Regions from separate parts of the Rhizobacter gummiphilus genome, predicted to be linked through region 2. Evidence: predicted binding sites of a transcription regulator. Region 2 holds the regulator's gene; each other region holds the start of a gene.

Region 1 (6,970 bases), 1.9 Mb from region 2:
CGCGTCGGTCAGGCCGGTGGCCGGGTCGACGAACACCTTGATGATCTTCTCGGGGGTGGCGTGGGCCACTTCCTCGATGTCCATGCCGCCTTCGCTGGAAGCCATGATGGCGACCTTCTGCGTGGCACGGTCGGTGACCGCGGCGACGTAGTATTCCTTCTTGATGTCGGCGCCTTCCTCGATCAGCAGGCGACGGACCTTCTGGCCTTCGGCGCTGGTCTGGTGCGTGATCAGCTGCATGCCGAGGATCTCGCCCGACAGCTTCTTGACGTCTTCGATGGAGCGGGCGAGCTTGACGCCGCCACCCTTGCCACGGCCGCCGGCGTGGATCTGGGCCTTCACGACCCAGACCGGGCCACCCAGCTTCTGGGCGGCGTCGAGGGCTTCCTGCACGCTGAACGCGGGGTAGCCGCGCGGCACGGGGACGCCGGCTTGGCGCAGGATTTCCTTGCCTTGGTATTCATGGATTTTCATCGCTGACTCTCTTGCTCGGGTTCGAGGGAAACGGGTGGGGTGGTCGTGTGGCGCGGGGCGCCGTCACGCAAGGCTTCCGGCGCGTGGAATCCGGGCGGCAACCCCCTGGCCTGCACGGACGCGCAGGGCACGGTGGGAGGCCGAAGCCGGGGACACAGCGGAAGACAGGGCCATCGGGATGGTTCGAAGGGACGGCCTGCCTTCAAGCGAGAGCAAGCACGAAACCACAGGGAAAAGCCTGAGGAATATAGCATTTTTGCACTGCACCAAATTGGCGCATGCGGTACGTAGAACCCACGTTGCCATGGGCTTTGCGGGCGATTTGACGGATCGGCCGGATGGTGTTCCAGGCCGCCCGCCGGGGCACCGAACCCGGGTTTCTCCGGGGCGGGTGCGCCGCGGTCACCGACCTCGCCGCGCCATACCGTCTCTTCGGTGAACCGGGCGCCAGACGTGCGATGTGCGCACGAACGGCACGCGTTCCAGGCATTCAGTCGTCCTCGCCGCCGCGCACCACGCGGCGGATCACCTCGGGCGAAAAACCGCGTCCGGCGAGGAAACGCATCTGCTTCGCGCGGGCCGCCGGATCGGCCGGCACGTCGCCGAACTTGCGCGACCAGACCTCGCGGGCGCGTGCAAGTTCTGAACTTTTCAGTGCCGCGGCGTCGTTGTCTGACAACACAACACCGTGCTGGGCCAGTTCCTGGCGGATGCGGAGGTTGCCGTACCGGCCCGCGCGGGCGTGCAGGCGGCTTTCGACGAAGCGGGTTTCGTCGAGGTAGTGGTGGGCTTCGAGCCAGTCGAGGAGGGTGTCGACGGCAGCCTCGGGGTCTGGCGCCGCGGCGGGCTCGATGGGTGTGACGCCGCCCGCGTGAGCATGGACGTCAAGGGCAGCGGCCGCAGCCACCTGCTGGGCGAGGAGGATGTCGGCCCGGGCGTGCCGGAGCAGCTTGGCCCGCAGTTCGCTTCGGCTGTGCTCGCGCTGGGCGAGCAGTTGGATGCCGCGGGCCTTGAGGGAGAGTCTGGTCTGGGCCATGCGTCGCCCGTGAAAAACCTTGCCCTCCACCCTGGTCATCCCGGCGAAGGCCGGGACCTTCGGAGGGCGCCCAGGGGCCCGGCCTTCGCCGGGATGACAGGACGAGGGTGGGTGCTCAACCGGGCCGAGGGACTTTATTCTTCGTCTTTCGGAGCGGCTGCCTTGGCCTTCTTGGCCGGCTTGCCGGCCTCGGCCACCACGGGTTCGGCCACCGGCAGCAGCGGGATGCCCAGGGCTTCGCGCACCTTGTTCTCGATCTCGACGGCGAGGTCGGGGTTCTCTTTCAGGAACTCGCGGGCGTTGTCTTTGCCCTGGCCGATCTTTTCACCGTTGTAGGCGTACCAGGAGCCGGACTTCTCGAGCACCTTGGCCTCGACACCCATGTCGATGACCTCGCCTTCGCGGCTGATGCCCTGGCCGTAGAGGATGTCGAACTCAGCCGTCTTGAACGGGGGCGAGACCTTGTTCTTGACGACCTTGACCTTGGTTTCGTTGCCGATGACCTCTTCGCCCTTCTTGATGGAGCCGATGCGGCGGATGTCGAGGCGCACCGAGGCGTAGAACTTCAGCGCGTTGCCGCCGGTGGTGGTTTCGGGCGAACCGAACATCACGCCGATCTTCATGCGGATCTGGTTGATGAAGATCACCATCGTGTTGTTCTTCTTGATGGTGCCAGTGAGCTTGCGCAGCGCCTGGCTCATCAGGCGGGCCTGCAGGCCGGGCAGCGAGTCGCCCATCTCGCCTTCGATTTCGGCCTTGGGCGTGAGCGCGGCCACCGAGTCGACGACGACCAGGTCGACCGAGGCGGAGCGCACCAGCGCGTCGACGATCTCGAGGGCCTGTTCGCCGGTGTCGGGCTGGCTGATCAGCAGGTCTTGCAGGTTCACGCCGAGCTTCTGGGCGTATTGCACGTCGAGCGCGTGTTCGGCGTCGATGAAGGCGCAGGTGCCGCCGAGCTTCTGCATCTCGGAGATGACCTGCAGCGTGAGCGTGGTCTTGCCGCTGGACTCGGGGCCGTAGATCTCGACGACGCGGCCGCGGGGCAGGCCGCCCACGCCCAGCGCGGCGTCGAGGCCGAGGGAGCCGGTGGAGACCACGTCGATGTCGTCGATGACCTCGCCTTCACCGAGGCGCATGATGGTGCCCTTGCCGAACTGCTTCTCGATCTGGGCGAGTGCAGCCTGCAGGGCCTTGGCCTTTTCGGTGTTGAGGGTGGCGGGTTTGACGGCGGCGTCCATGTGTTCTCCAGAAGGTTGCCCTGAATTATCAACAAGACTGGCTATTTGTACAGTGTTTTCGACAGTGAATTAAACGCGCCGACCCGAGGGGTAGCCCCGAAGCCTCCCCGCGCAGGGCGTGGGAAACTTGAGGCTCCCTCCACCGGTCCCGTGCCCGCCGCCATGCGCATCCTCATCGCCGAAGACGACCAGGTCCTCGCGGACGGCCTGCTCCGGTCCCTTCGCAACGGCGGCTACGCCGTCGACCACGTCGCGAGCGGCAGCGAGGCGGACGCCGCCCTCGCCTCCCACGAGTTCGACCTGCTGATCCTCGACCTGGGCCTGCCCAAGATGCACGGCCTCGAGGTGCTGCGCAAGCTGCGCGGCCGCGGTGCCAGCGTGCCGGTGCTGATCCTCACCGCCGGCGACAGCGTCGAGCAGCGCGTCAAGGGCCTCGACCTCGGCGCCGACGACTACATGGCCAAGCCGTTCTCGCTGCAGGAGCTCGAGGCCCGCGTGCGCGCCCTCACCCGCCGCGGCCTCGGCACCGCGTCGCACATCCTGAAGCACGGGCCGCTCACGTTCGACACCACGGGCCGAGTCGCTTACTTCAACGACCAGATGATCGACCTCTCGGCCCGCGAGCTGAGCCTGCTCGAGGTGCTGCTGCAGCGCTCCGGTCGCCTCGTCAGCAAGGACCAGCTGGTCGAGCGCCTCTGCGAATGGGGCGAAGAGGTGAGCAACAACGCCATCGAGGTCTACATCCACCGGCTGCGCAAGAAGATCGAACACGGGCCGGTCCGCATCGCCACCGTCCGCGGGCTGGGCTACTGCCTGGAAAAGATTGCGTCTTGACGCGTTCCGCTTCCGCCGCCTGAGGAACCGCGCGCCCGAGGGCACGCCGGCCGACGCGGGTTTCCCGCGCGAGCAGCGCTCGCTCTTCGGCGAGATCCTCGACTGGATGCTCGCCCCGCTGCTGCTGCTGTGGCCCATGAGCGTGGTGCTCACCTGGCTCGTGGCGCAGGGCATCGCGAACAAGCCGTTCGACCGCGAGCTGGGCGACAAGGCCCGGCTGCTGTCGCGCCACATCAGCGCCGAGGTCACGGTCGACGGCACGCCGCACACGCTGTTCTCGCTGCCCTCGGACGCCGCCGAGCTGCTGCACGCCGACGAGTCGGACACGCTCTACTACCAAGTGATCTCGCCCGAGGGCTCGTTCATCGGAGGCGACCGCCAGCTGCCCGCGCCCGCCGACGAGGAGGCCGCCCCCGCCGGCACCATGCTGTTCCGCGACGACGAGATGAACGGCGAGCCGGTGCGCGTGGCGTACGTGCGCGTGCGCCTGCCGGGCCAGGTCGGCGGACCGCCGCCGCTCGTGCAGGTGGCCGAAACGCTGGGCAAGCGCTCGCGCCTCGCCACCGAGATCATCAAGGGCGTGATGCTGCCGCAGTTCGTCATCCTGCCCGTGGCGGTGCTGCTCGTGTGGCTCGCGCTGGCCCGCGGCATCGCCCCGCTCAACGAACTGCAGCAGCGCATCCGCCGCCGCGAGAGCCACGACCTGAGCCCCATCGACGAACGCGAGGCGCCCGAGGAGGTGTCCCCGCTCGTGCGCGCCATCAACGACCTGCTCGCGCGGCTCGACCGCAGCATCAGCGCGCAGAAGCACTTCCTCGCCGACGCGGCCCACCAGCTCAAGACGCCACTCGCCGGGCTGCGCACGCAGGCCGAACTCGCCCAGCGCGAGATCGACGCGGGCCAGGTGGACCCGCAGACGCTGAAGAAGTCGCTGCAGCAGATCGCCCGCTCCAGCCAGCGCGCCGCGCACATGGTGAACCAGTTGCTCGCGATGGCGCGGGCCGAGAACGCCGCGCAGTCCCTCACCCACCCGGCGGTCAACCTCGCGCGGCTGGCCACCGAGACGGTGCAGGACCTCGTGCCCCGCGCGCTCGAGAAGCGCATCGACCTCGGCTACGAAGGCCCCGAGGCCGGCCGCCCGGGCCGCACACCCTCGGCCGGGCCACTGGTGAGCGGCCAGCCGGTGCTGCTGCGCGAGCTGATCCGCAACCTCGTCGACAACGCGCTCAACTACACACCGGCCGGCGGCACGGTCACCGTGCGGGTGGTGGACGATCCGTTCGGCCAGGTGGTGGTGCTGCAGGTGGAGGACTCGGGCCCCGGCATTCCCGCGGCCGAACGCGAGAAGGTGTTCCAGCCGTTCTACCGGGCGCTCGGCACGAACGTCGACGGCTCGGGCCTCGGCCTCGCCATCGTGGCGGAGATCGCCGCGCAGCACGGCGCCGAGGTGGCGCTCGAGGATGCGAACCTGCGCCCGCGCGCCGGCCACGCATCGAGCCCCGGCGCCCGCTTCACCGTGCGGTTCCCCGCCGCGCCCGCCCCCAAAGGCTGACCGGGCCGCCGGGCCACCGGCACACGGCATAGACTCGGGCGGTCACCCCGGAGGATCCGACCCCATGGCCGCAGCCGAGCGCCCCGACCCCACCCCACCCGACCGGCAGATCGACCTCGCGCTGCAGGGCGGCGGGTCGCACGGCGCCTTCACCTGGGGCGTGCTGGACCGGTTGCTGGAGGACGAGCACATCCACTTCCAGGGTGTCTCGGGCACCAGCGCCGGCGCGCTGAACGCCGCGGTGCTGGCCACCGGCTACCAGCAGGTCGGCCGCGACGGCGCGCGCCAGGCGCTGAAGGCGTTCTGGCAGGACGTGAGCCGCTCGGGTTCGGTGTTCGCGCCGTTCTCGGCGAGCAAGGTCAACACCGTCACCGACAGCTTCAGCCTCGACATGCTGCCCGGCTACAAGTGGGCCAACTCCTTCTTCCGCTCGTTCAGCCCCTACGAGTTCAACCCGCTGAACCTGAACCCGCTGCGCGACGTGCTGCGCCGTCACGTCGACGAGGGCGCCATCCGCGACTGCGCGCTGCACCTGTTCATCACGGCCACCAGCGTGCGCACGGGCCAGCCCCGCGTGTTCACCGGCAAGGACCTGAGCCTCGACGCGCTGCTGGCGTCCGCGTGCCTGCCCCTCCTGTTCCAGGCCGTGCAGATCGGCGACGACGCCTACTGGGACGGCGGCTACACCGGCAACCCGGCGCTGTACCCGCTGATCTACGAGACGGAGTCGCTCGACATCCTGCTCGTGCGCATCAACCCGCTCGTGCGTGAAGGGGTGCCGAAGCGCAGCGAGGACATCATGGACCGGATCAACGAGATCACGTTCAACGCGAGCCTGATGTCGGAGATGCGCGCCATCGCGTTCGTCTCGCGCCTGGTGCGCGAAGGCCACCTCGACCCCGGCCGCTACAAGGACCTGCGGCTGCACATGGTGGCCGACGACAAGGGCCTCGTGGCCTTCGGCTCGGCGTCGAAGCTCAACACCGAATGGAGCTTCCTCGAGCAGCTGTTCGAACTGGGCCGGGCGTCGGCGAACCAGTGGCTGAAGAAGCACCGTGACGACATCGGCGTGAAGGCCACGCTCGACATCGACAAGGAATTCCTGAAGGCCTCCAAGAAGCCGAAGGGCTGATCAGCTTTTCATGAACCTTCGCGACTTCGCGATGGACATCAGCATCCCGAGGCTCAGCCCCAGCGTGACCATGGCCGTGCCGCCATAGCTGATGAACGGCAGCGGCACCCCCACCACGGGCAGGATGCCGCTCACCATGCCCATGTTGACGAAGCAGTAGGTGAAGAAGCTGAGCGTGATGGCGCCCGCCAGCAGCCGCGAGAACAGCGTGGGCGCGTCGGCCGCGATCATCAGCCCCCGGAAGATCAGGAACGTGAAGCCGAGCAGCAGCGCGATGCAGCCGGCCAGGCCGAACTCCTCGGAGAACGCGGCGAAGATGAAGTCGGTGGTGCGCTCCGGGATGAACTCGAGGTGGGTCTGCGTGCCCTTCATGAACCCCTTGCCCTGCACCCCGCCCGAGCCGATGGCGATCATGCCCTGGATGATGTGGAAACCCTTGCCGAGCGGGTCGAGGCTCGGGTCCAGCAGCGTGCAGACGCGGTCCTTCTGGTAGTCGCGCAGGATGGGCGCCCACGACACGCCCGGCTGGCAGATCTGGTCCTCGGCTGCCACCAGCGCGCCGATGCCCAGGGCGCCGGCCACCACCACGGGGATGATGAGCTTCCACGACAGCCCGGCGAAGAAGATCACGAACAGACCGGCCGACAGCACGAGGATGGACGTGCCGAGGTCGGGCTGCTTCGCGATCAGCAGCACCGGCACCA
Region 2 (6,970 bases):
GTTCGCGGCGGTCGGCCGGGAACTGGGCCAGCAGGCGGCGCAGCGGCAGCACGGCGCCGCTGGCCAGCATGGACGGGCCCAGCTGGTACAGCACGGCCTCGGCCTCGTCCCAGGCGCCGGCGCGGGTCAGCCAGGCGACGCGGTGGGCGGGGTCGGGTTCGGTGTCGGCGGCGCGGCGCAGCAGGGCGGGCAGTTCGTCGGCGTGTTCGGCCTGCAGCCGGTCTTCCAGGAAATCGCGGAACAGGTCGTGCAGGCACAGCGTGGTCTCGCCGGCGCCGTCGGCCCCTCGCACCGAGACGAACAGGCCGCGGCGCTCGACCTCGTCGAGCCGGCGGGCGGCGAGCGGGTCGCCCGACACCACGGCACAGCGCGACGGGGACAGCACCGGCAGCACGGCGCAGCGCAGCAGGAAGGTGCGCAGGTCCGGGTCGAGGCCGCCGAGCACCTCGCTCGCCAGGTAGTCGAACACGTGGCGGTCGCGCAGGTTGCCGCCGGGGCCGCCGGCGGCCTGGAGGGACTGGCTGAGCGCGAGGCGCAGGCCCACGGCCCAGCCCTGGGTGCGGTCGGTCAGCGCCCGCACCTCGGCATCCGTCACGTCGCGCGAGGCGGTGCGGGCGAGGGCGTGGATCTCCTCGTGGCCGAAGCGCAGCTGTTCCTGGCGCACCTCGGCGAGGTCACCGAGCGCACGCAGCTTGGCGAGGGCCAGCGGCGGGTCGGAACGGCTGGCGACCAGCACGCACCAGTTCGGGGGCATCTGGCCCACGAGGGCGTCGAGGAACTCGAAGACGGCGGGGTCTTCGATGCGGTGGGCGTCGTCGAGCACGATCACGCCCGCGGGCACCTCGGCGCTGGCGAGGGCATTGAGCAGCTCGGCGACGAGGGCCTGGCGCGGCGGGCGGGTGCCGTCCTGCGCGGCCACCAGCGCGTCGGGCGAGGTGCGCCAGGGCAGGTCGTACGGGTCGAGTGCTGCGACGAGGCACGCGGCCACGCGGGTGAGGTCGTCGTCGGGGTCCGCGGCGATCCACGCGACGGCCGTGCCCTCGGGCAGCAGGGCCAGCTGGCGGGTGATCGCGGCCGTCTTGCCGAAGCCGGCCGGCGCGCTCACGAGCACGAGCCGCGCCGTGCCCAGCGCCACCGCGAGCTGCCCCTCGAGCAGCGGGCGGGCGATGAGGCCGGGCCGCAGGCGGGGCGGCTGGATCTTGGTCAGGGCGAAGGGGGCGGACACGGCGGGCGGCGACGGGAAGTCGTATCGGCCGGATTCTCGGTCCTTTCGGGTGGTGTGCGGGAGAACCCGGGCCCCTGATCCCGGGGGCGGGTTCGACCCCGAAACATCTGTCCCCCGAAACGGGTCATCCCGGCGGATGCCGGGACCCTGGGCACCTCGGCGGAGGCACAGGGTCCCGGCCTGCGCCGGGATGACAACCGTGAGTGAGGGACGCGTGGAGCGTCACTTGCGCGGCCGCTTCGACCCGCGTGCATCCGCCGGCGCCGTCGTCCCCTTCACCGCGGCCTGCGCCAGCTTGAAGAACACGTCGGTGTTGTCGATCACGCCGGTGAACGCGAGCGCGCCGGGACCGAAGGCCGACAGCGGGATGTCGGTGGCGGTGTGCACGGCCGACTCGCCGGGCACCTGGCCGGTGACCAGGAAGTCGCCCATCGCGTCGTCACGCTCCATCGGGTTGGCCGGGTACCACTTCAGCGGCTCCTGCTTCACGAGGGGCTGCTGGCTGTCGCGCAGCGGGGTGTTGTTGGTGCGCCAGTCTTCATGGCGGTCGGCGTTGGCGCCGTAGCCCACCAGCAGGCGGTAGTCGATGTCGGTGGCCTCGGGGTAGCCGTCGGCGGCCAGCCGATAGCGCGGGAAGCCGGCCTTCTCGTAGACGCCCACGACCTTGTCACGCAGGTTGGCCACGCCGCGGGCCTCGCCGGCGGCGCGCAGGGCCGAGTCGGTCAGCATCGAGCCGCCGATCAGCGCGGCGCCCGAGCACTCGTGGTCGGCGGTGACGATCACGAGCGTGTCACCCTGCTCGCGGGCGAAGTCCTGCGCCACCTGGATCGCGCGGTCGAACTCGATGGTGTCGAGCATCCAGCGCTCGGTGTCCATGTTGTGGGCCTGCTTGTCGATCGAGGCGCCTTCCACCATCAGCACGAAGCCGTTGCGCTGCTTGCGCAGCACGGAAAGCGCGCGGGTGGTCATCTCGTCGAGCATGGGCTGGTCGGGGAAGCCGTAGTCGTCCACGACGCTGCCGGTGATGCCCTTCTTCGCGCCGCGGCGGCCGTCGATCTTGTCGAGGGCCACGTTCATGTTCGAGAACGCGAACAGGCCCAGCAGGCGGTCGGCGCCGGTGGCGGCGTCCATCTCGGTCTTCGTGGCGGCGTACTGGAAGCCGGCGCCCTGGAAGTCACGGATCAGGTCGCGGCCCTTGTCCTTCGAACCCGGTGCGGCGCCCCAGCGGCGAACGATTTCGGCGGTGTGCGGGTCGGTGGCCGAGAAGGCGTAGTCGTTGCCGTCCGCGCGCTCCGAGCCCGGCGTGCCGGCGGGCAGGAACCACTTGCGGCCGCCGCCCATCAGCACGGTCAGGCCCGTGTTGCCGCGGTCGTCGAAGAACTGGTCGACGATGCCGGTGCCGGCGCCGCGGTTGCTCGTGTGCACGGCGTTGCCGGCGGGCGTGGCGTCGAACACGTCGGCCGTGGTCACGATGCCGAGGGCCTTGCCCTGCGTGCGGTGCAGGTACTCGGAGAGGTATTCGATGCGCGGGTTGTCGAACGGGTCGGTGGTGTCGTCGGGGAACACGCCTTCCTCGTTGTTGTTGTTCTTGTTGCCCGAGACGTACGAGGTCATGCCCGGCGACGAGTCGGTCACCACGGAGTTCAGCGACGCGGTCTTGACGAGCGCGGTGGCGGGGAACGTGTCCATCGCGAGCGGCGCGATGGCCTTGCCCTGCGCGTAGCCGCCCTTGACGATGCGCGCGGCGGTGCGCTGCGAGGCGCCCATGCCGTCGCCCACCATGAGGATCACGTTGCGCACCTTGCCGCCGGTGGCCACGTCGAACGGCACCACCTCGAAGTTGCCGCGGGCCGTGACCTTCTCGCCGTTGCCCTGCGTGGCCACCACGGTGAACTCGTGGCGGCCGGCCTTGTCCAGGCTCACCGCGCGCACGGTGGCGATGGCGGACTCGGCGGGCACACCCTTCACGCAGCCGCTGGCGCAGTCGCGCAGCGCGACGGGGGCCGAGACGGGTTTGCCGTCGATGAAGAACCGGGCCTCGGTGATGCGCTGGCCGGCCTCGGGCTTGACGGTGGCCTGCAGGTCGAAGCGCTGGCCGGGCAGGAAGCGGGCGATCACCGGGTCGGGCTGGCCCGTGGCGAACAGTTCGCTCGGAGGCGTGAGGCGGGAGACGGTCGGAGCGGCCTGTGCGGTGCCGATGGCGGCCAGGGAGAGGACGAGCAGCGGGAGGACGGGTTTCACGTCAGTGCTTTCGTGCGGAGGGTCAGTGGGAGTGAGCGGGTGCGGGCGCGAGCGACACGGTGGTGGCCGTGGCCGCGGGATCGAGCTGGAGGCGGAACCACGACACACGACCGTCGGCGCCTTCGACGCGGCCCACCTGCAGGCGGCCGGTGAGGGCGACGAGGCCGGGCTGGTGCGCGACGATGCGGTCCTGCTGCATGGGGTCGAGCAGCACGGTGACGGTGGCGGGCGGCAGGTCGTCGGCATCGCCGTCGGCGTGTTCGCTCATGCGCACCGGGCGCGGCGTCAGCTGGAAGCGGCCCGCCTGGGCGTCCTCGCGCGACACCATGTAGCCCACGATGCGCACCGTGCGGCCGTCGATGGCACGCAGCCCGTCGGCGATCTCGAGGCCGCGCGGACCCACGGGCTGGCGGAAGAAATCGGAGAAACGCAGGTCCACCGGGTCCTCGGTCGACGTGGCCGTGGGGCCCGCGAAGGCGGGCGAGGCGGCGAGCGTGAGTGCGAGGAGGGCCGCGAACATCACCGCGAGGACGGCGGCAGCCAGCGTGGCGAGGGGGGAGAGGCGTGACGCGCAGGGCGCGGAGGGAACGGCGGACATCGGGGAAGGGTGACTGCTGCGGAGCAGCCGGCGAGTCTGTCGCCCCGATGTGACGCTGCCGTGACGACCGTCCCGGCCGGGGCTACAACGCCCCGAACCGCGCCTTCCGCTGTGCCGTGTACGCCCACCACGGCGCGGGCGCCGCACCGCGCATGAAGTCGGTGGCGGCGATGAAAGTGTCGAGCACGCACGGGTCCTGGCGCTGGCCGGTGGCCTCGCACAGGCGGCGGTACAGCGTGTAGGCGTCCTGGTCGTGCAGTTCGCGCGGGTGCTGGATGCCGATCAGGCGGAGGTCGGCGGCGAGTGCCGGGCCGATGTTGGGCAGTTGCTCCAGGCGCTCGCAGTCGCTGGCGTGGCGAGCCTTCGGCGCCTTGATCGCGGCGGGGCGGCGAGCGGTGGCCATGGGGTCACATGAAGCCGTTGCGGATCAGGCCCACGGCGAGGCCTTCGAGTTCGAAGTCGACATCGCCGAACGGCACGACGATGGGTTCGAAGTCGGGGTTCTCGGGCAGCAGTTCGATGGTGGTGCGCGTGCGGTGCAGGCGCTTGACGGTGACTTCGTCGCCCAGGCGGGCCACGACGATCTGGCCGTTCTTCGCTTCCTTCGTCTTGGCGACGGCGAGCAGGTCGCCGTCCATGATGCCGGCGTCGCGCATGCTCATGCCGCGCACCTTCAGCAGGTAGTCGGGGCGGCGGGAGAACATGCTGGCTTCCATCAGGTACGTCTGGTCGATGTGTTCCTGGGCCAGGATGGGGCTGCCGGCGGCCACGCGGCCCACGAGCGGCAGCGACAGCTGCGAGAGGCTCGGCAGCGGCAGGCTGAACTGCTTGCCGCGGGTTTCGTTGAGCGCGCGCAGTGTGTCAGACTTCAGGCGGATGCCGCGCGAGGTGCCGCCGACCAGTTCGATGACGCCCTTGCGCGCCAGCGCCTGCAGGTGTTCCTCGGCGGCGTTGGCCGAGCGGAAGCCCAGTTCGCTCGCGATCTCGGCCCGGGTGGGCGGCGCGCCGGTGCGCTCGATGGCGCTTTGCACCAGGTCGAGGATCTGCTGCTGGCGGTCGGTGAGTTTGGGCGCGGCTTGCATCGGGGCTTTCCTTGGTGGCGCTGAACGTTCATCCAGTGGCTGTATTTTTATCCAGCTTCACGAAAAATGCAAAACACGAATGCGGTGGTGGTGGTGCTGGGCACCGGCGGAACGATCGCGGGGACGTCCGCGCCCGGGGGCGACGAGCGCCTGTACCAGGCGGCGCAGCTGACCGTCGGCCAACTGCTGCAGGCGGTGCCGGGCCTGCCGCCGGGGCTGGAATGCGAGCAGGTGGCGCAGGTCGACAGCAAGGACATGACCCACGGCGTGTGGCACCGGCTCGTCGCGCGCCTGGGGTCGCACCTCGCGCGGCCGGAGGTGGCGGGGGTCGTGGTGACCCACGGCACCGACACGCTGGAGGAGACCGCCTGGTTCCTGCAGCGGGTGCTGGCACCGGGCAAGCCGGTCGTGCTGACCGCGGCGATGCGCCCGGCCACCGCCGCGGCGCCCGACGGCCCGGGCAACCTGCGCGACGCGGTCGCGGTGGCGCTCGACGCCAGCGCGCGCGGCGTGATCGTGGCGATGGCGGGGTCGGTGTTCGCGGCACGCGACGTGCGCAAGGCCCACACGTCGAAGCTCGACGCGTTCGATGGCGGCGACGCGGGACCGCTCGGTGCGGTCGCGGACGGGAAGGTGACCTGGCTGCGCGAGGTGCCGTCGGACCGGCCGCTGGGCGCGACCCACCTGCCTCCGGACGTGGGCACCTGGCCGCGCGTGGACCTGGTCACGAGCCACGCGGGCGCGGACGGCGCCGTGGTGGACGCGCTGCGCGCGATCGGGGCGAAGGGGATCGTGGCGGTGGGCACCGGCAGCGGCACGCTGCACGAGGCGATGCAACGTTCGCTGCACGAGGCGCAGGCGGCCGGCGTCACGGTGTGGCGCGCGACGCGCTGCGCGCGGGGCGAGGTCGCCGAGCGGCCGGGTGACTTCCCCGGCGCGGGCGACCTCACGCCCGCGAAGGCCCGCATCGAGCTGATGCTGGCCCTGATGGGACGGACTTAGACGACCGTCAGCGTCACGTCGATGTTGCCGCGGGTGGCGTTCGAGTACGGGCACACCTGGTGGGCGGCCTGCACGATCTGCTCGGCGACGGCACGCTCGACGCCGGGGATCGTGATCTTCAGCTCGGCCTGGATGCTGAAGCCGGTGGGGATCGGGCCGATGCCGACGTTCGCGGTGATCGACGTGTCGGCCGGCAGCGCGACCTTCATCTTGCCGGCGACGACCTTCATCGCGCCGATGAAGCAGGCCGAGTAGCCCGCGGCGAACAGCTGTTCCGGGTTGGTGCCGACGGCGCCGTTGCCGCCCAGTTCCTTCGGGGTGGTCAGCTTGACGTCGAGCACGCCGTCGGACGACTTGGACGTGCCTTCGCGGCCGCCGGTGGAGGTGGCGGTGGCGGTGTAGAGGACTTTTTCGAGGCTCATGGTGGGCTCCTGTGTGGAAGGGGTACTGCGGTGACGAACGGAAGGATCAATGCGCTTCGGGCGCATCGGGGGCGGAAGCACCCAGCAGCTGCGCACGCAGCTGCTGGAGGCGTTGGGTGAGGGACGTGATCTCGTCGAGGTGGCACTGCATCGCGTCGGCCAGCTGCGGCGGCACGGTGCGTGCCGTCTGGCGCAGCGCCTCGCCGGACTCGGTGAGGCGCACGCGCACGCGGCGTTCGTCGCGGGTGTCGCGGGTGCGCACCAGCCAGCCCGAGGCCTCCATGCGCTTGAGCAGCGGGCTCAGCGTGCCGAAGTCGAGGAACAGGCGCTCGCCGAGTTCGGCCACGCCCAGTTCGCGGTGCTGCCACAGCACGAGCAGCACGAGGTACTGCGGGTACGT
Region 3 (6,970 bases), 1.9 Mb from region 2:
CACGTGGGCAGCTCGTGGGCGGCCGACGACAGGTCGATCCAGTCGATGCGCAGCGACAGCGGGCCGCGCGGCGTGCGTTCGAGCAGCACGGCGCCGGCGCCATCGGACAGCATCCAGCGCAGGAAGTCCTTCTCGAACGCGATTTCCGGGCGGGCTTCCAGGGCCTGCACCTTGAGGTCGTGTTCGGCGTCGAAGTTGCGGGCCAGCAGGATGGGCGACGCGAGTTCGGAGCCGGTGGCGATGGCGCGGTGGGCGTCGCCCGCGCGCACGGACAGCCACGCGTGCTTGAGCGCCGCGGTGCCGGCGAGGCAGATGCCCGCGCACGTGACGGCCTCGAGCTGCGGCCAGCCGAGTTCACCGTGCACCATCACCGCGTGGCCGGGCATCAGCTGGTCGGGCAGCGAGGTGCCGGTGACGAGGCAGTCGACGCGGCCGATGTCGTCGCCCAGGGCCCGGATGGCGCGGCTGGTGAGCTGCGCGTTGGTCATGGCCGGCTCGCCGGTCGTGCGGTCGATGGCGTAGTGGCGCGATTCGATGCCGTTGCTGCGCAGCACGATGCGGCGCGCACGCGACGGCTTGCCGCCCACGCGGCCCAGCACGTCCTCGATCTGCTCGTTGCCGACGGGGTCGAAGGGGAGGTACGCGCCGGTGCGCGTCAGGAATACATCAGTCCTCATACTGGGGCAAGCGGTGTGTGGCGGACCCCGAGGGCAGCTCGAAGCGGTCGCGGATTTTAGTCAGCCAGGGGCGCATGAACGGGCGCAGCACGGCCTGGATGGCGAGGCTGGCGGGCACCAGCGAGACGATCAGTGTGACCAGGAAGGCCACGTAGACGGCCAGCAGCGGCACACGCGCGGCGCGGCCGGGGCCGCCGGCCAGGCGGATCAGCTTGCCCCAGACGAAGAAGCTGCGGGTGCCGGTGCGTTCGCTGAAGTAGAGCTTGGGGTCGACTTCGCTCGCGCCCAGGCCGTGCAGCAGCGGGCCGGGGCCCCGTTCCTCGCTGGCGTGCAGCGCGTCGCGCAGCGCGAGGCCGAAGCGGCGGGTGCGGCGGATCTGGGTGTCGTCGAGACCGGCATCGGGCATGCCCCAGAAGCCGGCCTTGCGGCCGCTCAGCAGCCACACCGGGGTGGTGATGAACGTGGCGAGCGTGGGGCCCGGGTCGATCAGCGTGACGTTGTCGATCAGGCGCGCGCCCGCGTCGGCCAGCATCGCCTTCATCTTTTCCTGGGCCGACAGCCACATGTTGCGGCACGCGATCACGGTGACCACGGGCTTGCCGGCCAGCAGCTTGCGGCCCACGGGGTGCTTCAGGAACGCGGTGACAGGCAGCGACGGGGCCAGGAACCAGACCTGGTACGGGAGGATGACGAGGTCGAAGTGTTCATCGCCGGTGAGGCCGAGCGGGGCGAGCGGCGGCGGCACGAGGTGCGCCGACTCTGGGAAGGCGTCGAGAAACTTGAAGAACGGCCAGGGGTACGGGTACGGCGTGAGCGGCACCAGCGTCTCGACGTGGAGCTCGATGGCGGGATCGGCCCGCAGCGGCGCGGCGATCTGCTCCGCGACGGCGCTCAGCTGGCCGGTCTGGGAGTAGTGGATCAGCAGCACGCGCTTGGTGGGCGCGCCGGGAGAAGCGGGGTTCACGGGAACGGACTGCAGGCGTGGACGAAGGGTCTATTGTCGTTGGGCAATGGGGTCCCTGCAGACCCGCCTTCGGGGGGGACTGGAAACAAGCGGTGAAAGGTCGCGGAATCGGCCGGGACGGCCGAGGCCAAAGGTCGCGGAATCGGCCGGGACGGTCAGTCCGTGTCGCCGTCGAGGTAGAACCAGCGGCCGTCCAGGCGGACGAAGCGGCTCGTCTCGTGCAGCCGGTGGGCGCGTCCCTGGAGCTTGCTGCGGGCGACGAACTCGACGGTGGCGTGGTCGGCGTCCTGGTCGGCATGGCGGCGCACCTCGAGCCCCAGCCACCGCAGGCCCGGAGGGTCCGGGTCGAGCGTGGCGGGGCGGGTGTCGGGGTGCCAGGTGGCCAGCAGGTAGGGCAGGTCACCCCGCACGAAGGCGCTGTACCGGGAGCGCATCAGCGCCTCGGCGGTGGGGGCCTGCAGATGCAACGGGCCGGTGTGGTAGCGCCCGCAGCAGCTTTCGTAGGCGAGGGGGCGGGGCTCGGTGGCGCGGCAGGGGCAGGGATCGAGGGGCATCGGGGGCGGATTTCACGGAGACCCCGGAACCGGGTCGGAGGGCATTGCCAGCGGGGCGGGGGCGTGCCACTATACTGTTCATCCATACAGTAGTTGAACGCCATGCCGCCCGCCATTGTCTCCCTTGCCGAGCCGTCGCGCACCGCCGCAGGCCCCGTCTCGCGGGCCGGTGGTGACGAAACGTCTCCCGCGCCGCCTCCCCGGGCCGACCGGCTCGATCCCGAACGCCTGCACCCCGCCCTGTGGCGCGGCCACCAGCTGGGCCGCCATGCCGAGCAGGGCTGTGCCACCGGCTACGAGGCACTCGACGCCCAGCTGCCGGGCGGAGGCTGGCCGCGGCGGGCCCTGTCGGAACTGCTGCTGGCCCATCCGGGCATCGGCGAGATCCGCCTGCTCGCCCCCGCGCTCGCCGCGGTGCAGCAGGCCGGCCGCCTCGTGATGCTGTTCGACCCGCCGGCGGTGCTGTCGGGCTGGGCGCTGGCCGGCATGGGCCTCGACGTGGAGCAGTTGCTGCTCATCCAGGCGGCCTCGCAGGTGCCGGTGGACCCGGGGGCGGCGCCACCCGGTCCATCGCGCCAGGTGGGGGTGCAGTCGCGGTTGTGGGCGCTGGAACAGGCCCTCAAGAGCGGTCACGTGGGCGCGGTGCTCGCTTGGCTGCCGCCCCGCCTCGCGCCCGACCGGGTGCGCCGCCTGCAGCTCGCGGCGCAGGCCCACGACGGCCCGGCCTTCGTGCTGCGCGAGGCGTCGGCCCAGTCGTCGCCCAGCGCGTCGCCGCTGCGCCTCGGGTTGCGGGCGGCCGGTGTGGACCAGCTCGCCGTCAACGTGCTCAAGCGGCGCGGCCCGCCGCTGCTGCAGCCGCTGCACCTGCGGCTGCCGGCCATGCTGTCGCCGGTGGCGGCGCGGCGGGCGCGGTCGGCGGGGCCGGCGGGGGAAAGCGAGGTCCGGCCCGTGGACGTGCCGGTGGGGCAGGGTGCCGATGCCCTGGCCGAACCCGTGGCGCCGCGCTTGCCGTCGGCCACGTTCGTCAACCTCGCTTGAGCCACGTCGTGGACTGGAAACCTTCCGGTGTTGTGGATCGGTCTGTACCTGCCCTGGCTGTCGCTGGAAGCCTTCGTGGCCACGTTGCCGCCGGAGGCCCGCGGCACGCCCATCGCGCTGATGCACCTGCACCAGGTGGTGTCGCTCAACCGCGCGGCCCATGGGCTCGGGGTGCAGCGGGGCATGAAGCGCGCCACCGCGCTGGCGCTGGCGCCGCAGCTGCTGTTCGGCGAAGCCCACGAGGGGCGTGACGCGGCCGCGCTGCAGGCGGTGGCGCATGCGGCGCTGGCGTTCTCGCCGGTGGTGTGCCTGTCGCCACCGGCCGGGGTGCTGCTGGAGGTGTCCACCACGCTGCGCTACTTCGGCGGCATCGACCGCCTCGCGCAGCGGCTCGACGACACGCTGGCCCCGCTGGGCCATCGCGTGTTCCGCGCGCGGGCGCCCACCGCGCAGGGGGCGGCGCTGCTCTCGCGGTGGCGCGATGGTGTCCTGTGCCCCGACCTCGCCACGCTGCAGGCCGCGCTCGACGACGCACCGCTGCCGGTGCTGGCGGCGGCCCAGCCGCACCTCGAGACCTTCCTGGGCATGGGGCTGCGCCAGCTCGGCGAACTGCGGCGGCTGCCGCGGGCCGGGCTCGCGCGGCGTTTCGGCGAGGGGCTGCTCGACGAACTCGACAGCGCCTCGGGCGACCGGCCCGACCCGCGCGAGTCGGTGGTGCTGCCCCCGGCCTTCGACAGCGAAGTGGAGTTGTTCGCCCGCGCCGACACCACCGACCAGCTGCTGCACGGCGCCGAGGTGCTGCTGGCGCGGCTCGTGGTGTGGCTGTCGGCCCGGCATGCCTTCGTGCGGCGCTTCCAGCTCGTGCTGCGCCACGAGGGCCGCCTGCGCCGGGCCGAGGGTCCGTCGGTCACCCCCGTCGACGTGGCCCTCGCCGAGCCCTCGCGCGATGCCGGCCACCTGCAGTCGCTGCTGCGCGAGCGCCTCGCGGCCTTCGTGCTGCCCGCGCCCACGCTCGAGCTGGCGCTGCACGCCCACGACATCGCGCAGCAGCCGCCCCCCAACACCGAGCTGTTTCCCACGCCGCGCAACGAACGCGAGGGCCTCGTGCGCCTGATCGAACGCCTGCAGGCCCGGCTCGGCCCGGCCCGCGTGCAGCGCCTCGTGCGCGTGCCCGACCACCGGCCCGACCGCTGCGCGCACACCATGCCGTACGAACCCGGTGCGGCGCCCCGGGCGCCCGAACCGGTCGTGACGTCACGCCGCCCCGTGCGCCGCCAGGCGCGGGGGGCGGCCGAGCGGGCGGCTGCTTCATCCGCGCCCACGAAGCCACCCGTGCCGCTGGCCCATCCGCTGGAACCGGAACGTCCCGCGCCGTCGATGCGGCCGGTGTGGCTGATGCCCGAGCCGGTCCCCCTGGCCGAGCGCCAGTCGCGTCCGCTGCTCGATGGCCAGGTGCTGCAACTGCTGTGCGGGCCCGAGCGCATCGAGGCCGGGTGGTGGGACGAAGGGCTGGCCGAGCGCGACTACTTCATCGCCGGCACGGCGGAGGGGGCGCTGGTGTGGGTGTACCGGGCGCGGTTGCCTCTGTCAGGCGGGGAGGGGTGGTTCCTCCAGGGCCGGTTCGGATAGCCTTCGCACCGGAACGCCGTCCCGGCGTTCCGTGCGCGTGTCCGGGTTCAGCGGATGACGTTGTACCCGCGGCCCGTCAGGCAGCGCTTGAGGACGGTGCCGCGGTCGGCGTCCTTGGCGTGCTGCTGGCCGATGATGCCCAGCGACGCCCGGTCCGCGGCGGCACCGGCGGCGCGGCTGGCGAAACGGGTCACGTCATCGAGGTCCTGGTTGGCGATGGCCGCGCAGTGCTTGTAGTCGGACTGGTAGGCGACCGTGTCCACCTTCGCCAGGTCGACGAGGTCGTAGCCGGCGAGCGGTTCGACCGGGAGTTCGGGCTCGAGCGTGGTGCAGGCGGCCAGGGACAGCAGGCCGAGAGAGATCGCGAGCACGGACAGGGGACGGAAGTTCATGGGAACGGTTCGCTGGGTTGTGAAAGGGCCCCCATTGTGCGTGGTCCGTTCGGACCATCTCCAACGCCGGCGGTCACCCGGCCCGAGCCGGGATGACGTGGGCCGGGCGTTGGCAGCGTTCGACGTGCCGCTCAGCGGTTCGGCACGATCAGGAATTTCTCGCCCGTGGCCCGCTGCCCGTACGCCTGGATCACGTCCGGCTGCAGGGTTTCGGCGAGGGTGATCTCGCGGGAGTAGTGGCTCTTGAACGTGGTCTTCAGTTCCGCAGCCACCCGCGCGCGCAGCTTGCCCGCGGCTTCGCTGCCGATCTTCTGCAGGAACGGGGTCAGCAGCCAGCCGCCCATGCCCCAGGCCATGCCGAAGCTGCGGTTGAATTCGGTGGGCGAAGTGTCGAGGCCGCCGTACAGGTAGACCTGCTTGTGCACGGCCGAGCCGTAGCGGCTGTATTCCTTGGCGTTGCGGTTGATGGCGGCTTCCATCGCCGTGAGGATCTGGCCGGCGAGCTTGCCGCCGCCCAGCGCGTCGAAGGCGAGGGTGGCGCCCGTGGCGGCCAGCGCGTCGGTCAACTCTTCCATGAAGTTGGCCGACGACGAGTCGACCACGTACTTCGCGCCCTGGGCCTTCAGCAGCGCCGCCTGCTCGGGCTTGCGCACGATGTTGACGAGCGGGACGCCATCTTTCTGCGTGATGCGGTTGAGCATCTGGCCGAGGTTGGAGGCGGCGGCGGTGTGCACGAGGGCCGTGTGGCCTTCGCGGCGCATGGTCTCGACCATGCCGAGCGACGTGAGCGGGTTGACGAAACACGAGGCGGCTTCGGCGAACGTGGTGCCGTCGGGCACTGCCATCACCTGCGACAGGTGCAGACAGCGGTATTGCGAGTACATCGAGCCGCCCAGCACGCCCACGGTCTTGCCGAGCAGCGCCTTCGCGGCGGGGGAGTCGCCCGTGGCCACCACCACGCCCGAGCCCTCGTTGCCCACCGGCATGGACTCGTCGACGCGCGAGGCCAGCGCGCGCATCAGCTTCTCGGGCATCTTCGCCGTGGTGACGATCTTCGCCCCCGAGCCCGAGGTCTTCAGCGTCGACAGGTCGGCCATGCCGACCAGCAGCGCGAGGTCGGACGGGTTGATGGGGCTGGCCTCGATGCGCACCAGCACCTCGTTTTCCTTCGGCGTGGGCACGGGCACGTCGGCGAGCGACAGCTCGAGTTCACCGCTGGCCTTCAGCAGCGAGCGGAGTTGCAGGGCCGTGGTGGGGATGGGGCTGCTCATGGTCGGTTCTCCAGGGAGGAATCGGTCGAGTCTAGTCCGCTTCGCACGGTCGTGCTGTCGCCTGGGTTACGAAAAATCAGAAGCCGCTTTCCCGCAGCAGCACGGCGCCGAGCCGGGTCATCCCGTCCCCCAGCAGGCTGCGGGGCGCGCCGTCAATCCGGAGCCGTCCGCGGGTCTCGCGCTGCCCTGGCGGGGCCGTGTCGAGTTGCACGAGCACGTGGAACCGTGGCGGGTCGGGCTGCAGGGACTCGCCACGCGCCACGACCGGCAAGGGCCCACCGAAGCGGGTGGCGAGCATCGGGTGGCCGAGTTCCGAGACCCGGGTGCTGCCGATCGACACCACCCGGCCCGCGAGCGGGGTGGCCACGCCTTCGGCATGGAAGCTCACGGCGTCGCCGGGCCGCAGCCGATGCACTTCGTCCTGGCGCACGTAGGCGTCCACCTG
Region 4 (6,970 bases), 440 kb from region 2:
CCACGGCATGCCGCGCAGCCCGGCCGACCTGCACGCCCATCAGTGGATGGTGGGCTCGCGCGATGGCGCGGTGTTGCAGTTCACGATGACCGGGCCGGACGGCGAGGAACAGACCCTGCGGCTGGACGCGCGCATCGCCAGCAACAACCAGCTCACCCTGCAGCAGATGTGCGTGGCGGGGCTGGGCGTGGCGGTGATGACCGTGCCCGACGTGGACGAGGACCTGCGGTCGAGCCGCCTCGTGCGCCTGCTGCCCGAGTGGCGGCTGCCGGGCATCCCGGTGTGGGCCGTGACGCCGCAGCGCGAGAACCAGCCGGCGAAGGTGCGCCACGCCATCGCGGCGCTGGAGGCCCACCTCCGGTCGATGGACGGGGTGAGCCTGGGCGGGTGAGGCGTCAACGCCGCCGGCGCGGCGAGAAGTTCAACTGCGCGGTGGCGGCCGTGCCCGTCTTTTCGACGGTGACCTGGCGCGCCGTCTGCCCGGAGAACTGTTCGGCGTGCCAGAGGCGGACCTCCACCGGCCCTTCCGGCAAGCCCGACAGCGTGGCGATGCCGCGGGTGTCGGTCTTCGCGAAGGCCGGCGCGTCGGTGACGAACAGCGTGCCGCGCATCGACGAATGCAGGTGGCAGCCGAGGCCCGTGATGCCGGCCTTGTCGGCGACGATGTCGGCGCTGCGGGCCTTCGGGTCGTCGGCCGCGAGGCGCAGCTCGATGGCCTTCGCGGGCGGCTCGGCGCCCAGCGGGCCGGACGGCACCGAGCGGATGTGGTGGTCGTACGGATCGCGGTTGGTGAACCGCACCACCGTGCCCGTGCGCACGACAGTCACCGCAGGCTGGAACTGCATGCCGAGCTGCTCGATCAGCACCGGCTCGGCGGGAGGCGCGCCGTTGGGGATGGGGGCGGCCGCGGGCTTGGGCGGGCCCACGACCCACACGACGACATCGCGTGCGGGCTGGCCGTCCTGGCCGGTGACACTGACCATCACGTCGGCGCTGCGGGCCGCGCCCGACACGAGCAGGCCGAGCATCAGCACGAGGGCGAGGCGGGGGGAGGGGGTGGTGGTCATGGGGTGTTGACGATCTCGCGGTGCATCGGCGCCAGCCGGGCGAGCAGGCGGTTCTGGGTGGAGAACGCGATGCCCCGCGCGTCCATGCTCTGCTGCAGCACCTCGACGAGCGCGTTGAAGTCGCGCTTCGTCACGTCGATGCCGGCGTGCGCCGTCTTCATGTCCGGGCCCACGAGCTTGCAGGGGCCGCCGGACACCTCGCAGAACTGGTCCACCAGCTGCTTCTTCAGGTGGGCCTGATCCACGTCCTTGAAGAACGGGGCCAAACGCGGGTCGGTGAGCAGGCGGGCGACGAAGTCGTCCATCAGCACGGCGAGGCCCGGCTTTTCGCCGAGCTGGTGATAGAGCGTGTCGTCGGGGGACTGCGCGTTCACGGTGCCGGCGAGGCACAGCGCAGCGGTGGCGAGCCAGCGGAAAAACGAGGCGGTCATGTCGAGGTCCCGTGTCAGTAGGCCACCTGGGCCGAGAAGTACACACCGGTCTGGCGGTCGGGCACCAGTGCCGGGGCGATGCGCCCGAGGTCCACCCAGGCGAGCGTGAGCGACAGGTGCTTGGACGGCGCCCACGCGACGAACACGTCCTTCCAGTCGTCTTCCTTCAACCCGGCACCGAACGGCGACGGGTTCAGGTTGTCGGGTTTCATGCGGTACTCGGCGCCGAGGGCCACGTCCTTGCGCGGCAGCCAGGCCACCGACACCTCGGGCATCAGCTTGTAGCCGTCGTGGGCCGTGCTGCCGAAGCCGAGCAGGCCGTTCTGGTTGGCCTTCGTGGCGCGGAGCGTGGCGTTGACGAGCACGGCCTGGGCGAGGAAGAGCTTGGTCGCGCTGAGGTAGACGTCGACCCCGTGGTCGTCCGCGCCCAGCGACGCGAGCACGGGCGCGAGCGGGCCGGCGTCGAGGTGCTTGTACTCGAGGCCGGCGGCCACCTGCGGCATCCAGCGGTCGCTGTCGAGCACGGCGTCGCCGGCGAGGCGCACCTTCAGGCCGGCGATGTCCTGCTTCAGGTGCAGTCCCGCCAAGGCGGGGCTCAGCGGCGCGAGGTTCGAATAGGTCTTGAAGTCCTGGCGGGCGAGCGAGAACTCCACGCGGTCGAGTGCGGACACGGCCACGCCGTAGCCGGTGAGGGCGTAGTCCTTCACGACCACGCGGGTCACGAAGGCGGTGGCACCGACCTCGCCGGCCGTGGCGTAGCCGCCCGTGACGGCCCAGGGGGTCAGGCCACCGCCGGCCGCGCCATCGATGCTGCTGACCCCGCCGGTGAGCAGCAGCTTGCCGTTGCCGGGCTGGAGGAGGGGGGGAGCCTGCTGGGCCTGTGCCGCGCCTGCCGAAAGGGCGAGGCAGGTGGCGCAGGTGGTGGCGAAGTGCTGGAGCGGTTGTCGCATGGGGCGTCCTCACGGGGGGTGGTTCTGCCCGGAACTAGTCGGCTCGCCGGGCGCCGGATGCGCGGAAGCGCATCATGGGCCCACAAAGCGTGAATTGTTGGCAGTGTCGCCGTCAATCCCCAGGTGGATCGAACAGGGGCATGGGCGACAGGAAGTCGGCGAGTGGCTCCTGCACCGACAGCGGCGCCGGGGGCGTGGCGGGTCGAAGCAGGTCGCTCAGCCGCGCGAGGTTGCCCGCGCGCACGCCCAGCAGCCGCATGCGCCGGCCGAGGTCCACGCGCTTGAGGCATTCGCCCGCGGCGCGGCGGATGGTGCGGGCGTCGAAGGTGTGGGCGGGCAGCGTGATGTCGCGCGTGACGATGCGGAAGTCGTCGAAGCGCAGCTTCAGGCCGATGGTCTTGGCCGCGTAGCCCTTGCGTTCGAGGTCGCCCGCGAGCTTCACGCACAGCGTGGTGAAGATCTCGGTGAGCACGGCGCGGTCGCGCACGGCGTGCAGGTCGCGCTCGAAGGTGGTCTCGCGGCTGATGGACTTCGGCTCCGAGAACAGCACCACCGGCCGGTCGTCGCGCCCGTGCGACGCGGCGTGCAGCCAGGCGCCGTAGCTGCGGCCGAAGTGTTCGACGAGGAAGGCGGGATCGGCCGCGGCCACGTCGCCGATGGTGACGATGCCGAGGGCGGCGAGCTTCTCGTTGGCCTTCGGGCCGATGCCGTTGACCTTTTTCGCGGCCAGGGGCCAGATGCGCGTGGGGATGTCGTCGGCCGTCAGCAGCGTGAGGCCGTCGGGTTTGTCGAGTTCGGAAGCGATCTTCGACAGCAGCTTGTTGGGCGTGATGCCCACCGAACAGGTGAGTCCGGTGGCGTCGAACACGGCTTGGCGCAGCTGCTCGCCCACGGCACGGCCGCCGTCTTCGAGCGCGCCGGGGATGTCGGTGAGGTCGATGTAGATCTCGTCGATGCCGCGGTCTTCCACCTGCGGGGCGATGGCGCGCACCGCGGCCTTGAAGAGCCGCGAGTAGCGGCGGTACTCGTCGAAGTCGACCGGGAGCAGGATGGCGTCGGGCGCGAGCTGTGCCGCCTTCATGGTGCCCATGGCCGAATGCACGCCCAGCGCGCGCGCCTCGTAGGTGGACGTGGTGATGACACCGCGGCCGGTGTAGTCGCGCAGGTGGAAGTAGCGGCGCGTGCCGTCGGGCTGCAGCACGGGCTGGCTGTCGCGCCCGCCGCCGATCACCACCGCCTGGCCGCGCAGGTCGGGGTAGCGCAGCAGTTCGACCGACGCGTAGAAGGCGTCCATGTCGAGGTGGGCGATGAGGCGGCGCGGGGCGGGATCGGTCACGGGAGCGGCCGGAAAGTCGGCTGTATGGGCGTACAGTATCGGCGACCTGCGGGGCGAAGACAATCGGGCATGTGCCGCGGCGGCACGGGGAGGGTGGATCGTGGGGGTGCGAGTGGTGCAACTGGGCAGCCCGCGGGCGGCCGGCGAGGGGACGCGGATCGGCACGGTGCGGCGCCCGCCGCGCGGGGTGCCGAAGGAACGGTTCGCCGCGGACGGCTGGTACGACGTCTGGTACCCGAACCTCGCGCCGTCGGCCGAGACGATGAAACAGGGTCAGGGCGCCGAAACCGAGGCCGCGTGGAACGCCTTCGTGCGCAAGTACCGCGGCGAGATGAAGGTGCCCGAGAACGACCGCACGCTCGACGTGCTGGCCGCGCTGTCGCACCACGCCGACTTCTCCGTCGGCTGCTACTGCGACAACGAAGCGCGCTGCCACCGCTCGGTGCTGCGGGCGCTGCTGGCCGAGAAGGGCGCGGTCATCGCGCCCGCACCATGACGCGGCGCTTCGGGTTCGCCGACTCCGAGGTGGCGGGGGTCGAGGTCCAGGGCGACACGCTGCGCGTGCGTTTCGCCGCGGCGAACGTGTCGGAGCCCGACACCACCACCTTCAGCGGCGAACGCCAGGGCCACGTGGCCGGGGTGGTCCTTGTGTGCCGGGGCGGGCCCTGGCCTGCGCCCGGCGAACAACTCATCGGCCGGCTCGTGGACGGCCGTGTGGTCGCGCACGGCGTGGGGCTGGCGCAGCTGCCGCTGCCGGCGGAACTCGCCGAGGCCTCGCGCGTCGAACTGCACTTCGCCAACCGGGCCCGGCTCGACATCGCCGTCACCAGCGTGTCGCTGACCGTGCCGCATGATGCGGGCCTGCGCGAATCGTTCGCCTGCTGACCCACCTTCCAGAATGCCCTTCGTCGTCACCGAATCCTGCGTCGCCTGCAAGCACACCGACTGTGTCGACGTGTGCCCCATGGACTGTTTCGTCGAGGGCCCGAACTTCGTGGCGATCGACCCCGAGGGTTGCATCGACTGCTCGGTGTGCGTGCCCGAGTGCCCGGTGGATGCCATCGTGAACGCCACCGACGTGACCGAGGCCCAGCGGCCGTACATCGCGCTCAATGCACAGTTCGCCCGCGACCCGGCATGGCGTCCCATCACGTCGCGCAAGCCGCCGTTGCCGGACCACGCGCGGTGGCAGGCGGTCTCGCCGAAACGGCACCTGATCGAGTTGCCCTGAGCGTCGTCAGCGGCAGGCCGACGGCACCGCGTCGAGCGACCCGATGGCCTCGCGCGGGCCACCCTGATGGCGTGCGTCGCGGTCGAGCAGCAGGGCCTGGAGGCCGGCCTGGCGCGCGCCGTCGTAGTCGAGTTCGGGGGAGTCGCCCACCATGCACGCCTGCGCCGGCGCCACGGCGAAGTGGTCGGCGACCGCGTGGTAGGCGCGGGCCAGTGGTTTGCTGAAGCCCGTCTCTTCGCCGATGGCGATGTGGTCCACCGCCTGCGCCAGCCCCGTGGCGGCGAGCTTGCGGCGCTGACCGTCGGACGGGCCGTTGGTCAGGATCGCGGTGGGGATGCCCGCCGCGCGCAGGCGCGCGAGCACCGGCAGTGCGTCGGGGTACAGCATCGGCCGGTCGTTCACGCAGGCCATGAACAGCTGGTTCAGGTGGGCGACCAGGTCCGGATCGGGCGGGGCGCCGAGGCTCGCGAGCGGTTCGCTGAAGCGCCGCAGGCGGTACTCGTCGCGTGTGAGTTCGCCCCGTTCGAACCGCGCGAAGATGGGCCGGTCGACCGGCCGGCACGCGGCCACGAAGGCCGCGCCGTCGAGGCCGGCTTCGGCGACGCGGGCCGACAGGCAGGCGTAGGCGGCCTCGCGGGTGGCGGCGAAATCGATCAGGGTGTCGTCGAGGTCGAAGATGGCGAGTCGCATCGCGGGTCCTCCTGGAATGGCCGGCGCGGTCAGTCGTCCCAGACGGGGCGCAAGCCGATGGTGGTGGTGCCCAGCCGGGCCCACTTGCTGCGGTGGCACGAGATCGCGAGGTGGTGGGCGTCCTTGCTCCAGGCCCCACCCTTGACCACCCGCTCGAACGGGTTGCGGGTGTCCGCGTCGCCGCACCATTCGTCGAGGTTGCCGGCCACGTCGAACAGGCCGAGGTCGGTGGCGGGGAAACGGCCCACCGGCGTGGTGCCGCCCTGGTGTTCGCCGAAGTTGGCGAGGGTGTCCGAGGGCGGGTCGTTGCCCCAGGGGTAGTGGCGCGACGGGTCGTTGTTCGACGCGAAACACACCCACTCGTCCACGCGGGGAAGGCGTGCGCCGAGGTGGGCGCAGATCAAGGCGGCTCCGGCCCAGTTGATGCCGGGTGCGGGATGGTGCTCTCGGCCGGGCTCGCAGGTCCAGCGGTGGAGATCGCCGGCACAGTGCAGGGCGCGCTGCGGGTTGTGCACGTTCACCAGCCGGTAGGTGGAGCCGGTCTCGGGCGGGGCGCCGATCGCGTTGAGCACCTCGGCCGCGAGGCCGCAGGTGAACAGCGTGCGGGCCACGCGCACCCGGCGTGGCCCGCCGGGCTCCGTTCGCGCGGGCCGGAACGGCACTGCCGCGTCGAGGTAGTCGCGGAGGGCCGGCGAGTTCATGCGCACGAGAGCACGTCGGAGACCACCCGCACCTGCTCGGGCGCGAGGTCGCGCCGCCAGGTGTTCTCGACATCGTCGGCGGCGCGGAAGGACGAGAACAGGCCCCCTCGCGTCTCGGCCTGGCGATGGCGGGCGAAGGCGAGCGGGCTGCCGTCGGGCTCGACCTCGAGGAACCCGGCGATGGCCGACAGCACGGGCTCCGGGTCGCGCATCAGGTCGGCGAGGCGCACTTCGAGGTGATCGAACTGGCCGAGGCTGCGGCGGGCGAGGTCGTGGCGCACCGCGACGCTCATCGCGACGACCTCGGCGGCCTGCACGCCCGGATCGGCCGACGCGCCCTGGCACCGGTATCCGGGATGCAGCGCCGCGAACGCGGGGGGCACGAAGCGCGCGTAGTTCCAGAAGGGCAGCAGCCGCGTGCGCAACACCGACGACACGACGGCATAGGGGTCCCTCACCAGCAGCAGCACCTTGAGCGGAGGCAGGAACGCCTTGATCCAGCCGAGCTTGCCGAAGAGCACCGTCTCCTTGAAACCGACCACACGCCGGTCGTTCGACTGCAGC

Evidence for each region. Region 2 encodes LexA, which represses DNA repair genes until DNA is damaged. Its sites were predicted from a motif close to ACTGTATNNNNATACAGT; they were not measured.
Region 1: recA (recombinase RecA) is a predicted target of LexA. The motif match lies at 2,785-2,802, and genes of this name have one in related genera.
Region 3: imuA (translesion DNA synthesis-associated protein ImuA) is a predicted target of LexA. The motif match lies at 2,269-2,286, and genes of this name have one in related genera.
Region 4: dinB (DNA polymerase IV) is a predicted target of LexA. The motif match lies at 3,804-3,821, and genes of this name have one in related genera.

Annotation. Positions count from the first base shown of each region.
Region 1 is NZ_CP015118.1:254,565-261,534, reverse strand. Features, by position in the region: gene sucC (ADP-forming succinate--CoA ligase subunit beta) at 1-474, opposite strand, end outside; gene A4W93_RS01160 (regulatory protein RecX) at 965-1,510, opposite strand; gene recA (recombinase RecA) at 1,645-2,748, opposite strand; gene A4W93_RS01150 (response regulator) at 2,911-3,582, shown strand; gene A4W93_RS01145 (sensor histidine kinase) at 3,689-5,134, shown strand; gene A4W93_RS01140 (patatin-like phospholipase family protein) at 5,199-6,266, shown strand; gene rodA (rod shape-determining protein RodA) at 6,267-6,970, opposite strand, start outside.
Region 2 is NZ_CP015118.1:2,194,145-2,201,114, forward strand. Features, by position in the region: gene A4W93_RS10010 (winged helix-turn-helix domain-containing protein) at 1-1,225, opposite strand, end outside; gene A4W93_RS10015 (alkaline phosphatase) at 1,448-3,466, opposite strand; gene A4W93_RS30360 (hypothetical protein) at 3,489-4,064, opposite strand; gene A4W93_RS10020 (helix-hairpin-helix domain-containing protein) at 4,147-4,467, opposite strand; gene lexA (transcriptional repressor LexA) at 4,472-5,146, opposite strand; gene A4W93_RS10030 (asparaginase) at 5,213-6,148, shown strand; gene A4W93_RS10035 (organic hydroperoxide resistance protein) at 6,145-6,570, opposite strand; gene A4W93_RS10040 (MarR family winged helix-turn-helix transcriptional regulator) at 6,617-6,970, opposite strand, start outside.
Region 3 is NZ_CP015118.1:4,098,826-4,105,795, reverse strand. Features, by position in the region: gene A4W93_RS18455 (beta-ketoacyl-ACP synthase III) at 1-677, opposite strand, end outside; gene A4W93_RS18450 (dialkylrecorsinol condensing enzyme) at 667-1,641, opposite strand; gene A4W93_RS18445 (YchJ family protein) at 1,797-2,195, opposite strand; gene imuA (translesion DNA synthesis-associated protein ImuA) at 2,298-3,233, shown strand; gene A4W93_RS18435 (Y-family DNA polymerase) at 3,261-4,862, shown strand; gene A4W93_RS18430 (hypothetical protein) at 4,910-5,254, opposite strand; gene A4W93_RS18425 (zinc-binding dehydrogenase) at 5,386-6,525, opposite strand; gene A4W93_RS18420 (site-2 protease family protein) at 6,602-6,970, opposite strand, start outside.
Region 4 is NZ_CP015118.1:1,758,392-1,765,361, forward strand. Features, by position in the region: gene A4W93_RS07930 (LysR family transcriptional regulator) at 1-391, shown strand, start outside; gene A4W93_RS07935 (cupredoxin domain-containing protein) at 396-1,067, opposite strand; gene A4W93_RS07940 (group I truncated hemoglobin) at 1,064-1,498, opposite strand; gene A4W93_RS07945 (DUF3034 family protein) at 1,513-2,448, opposite strand; gene dinB (DNA polymerase IV) at 2,561-3,742, opposite strand; gene A4W93_RS07955 (DUF488 domain-containing protein) at 3,885-4,280, shown strand; gene A4W93_RS07960 (hypothetical protein) at 4,277-4,669, shown strand; gene fdxA (ferredoxin FdxA) at 4,683-5,015, shown strand; gene A4W93_RS07970 (HAD family hydrolase) at 5,022-5,705, opposite strand; gene A4W93_RS07975 (formylglycine-generating enzyme family protein) at 5,735-6,406, opposite strand; gene A4W93_RS07980 (sulfotransferase) at 6,403-6,970, opposite strand, start outside.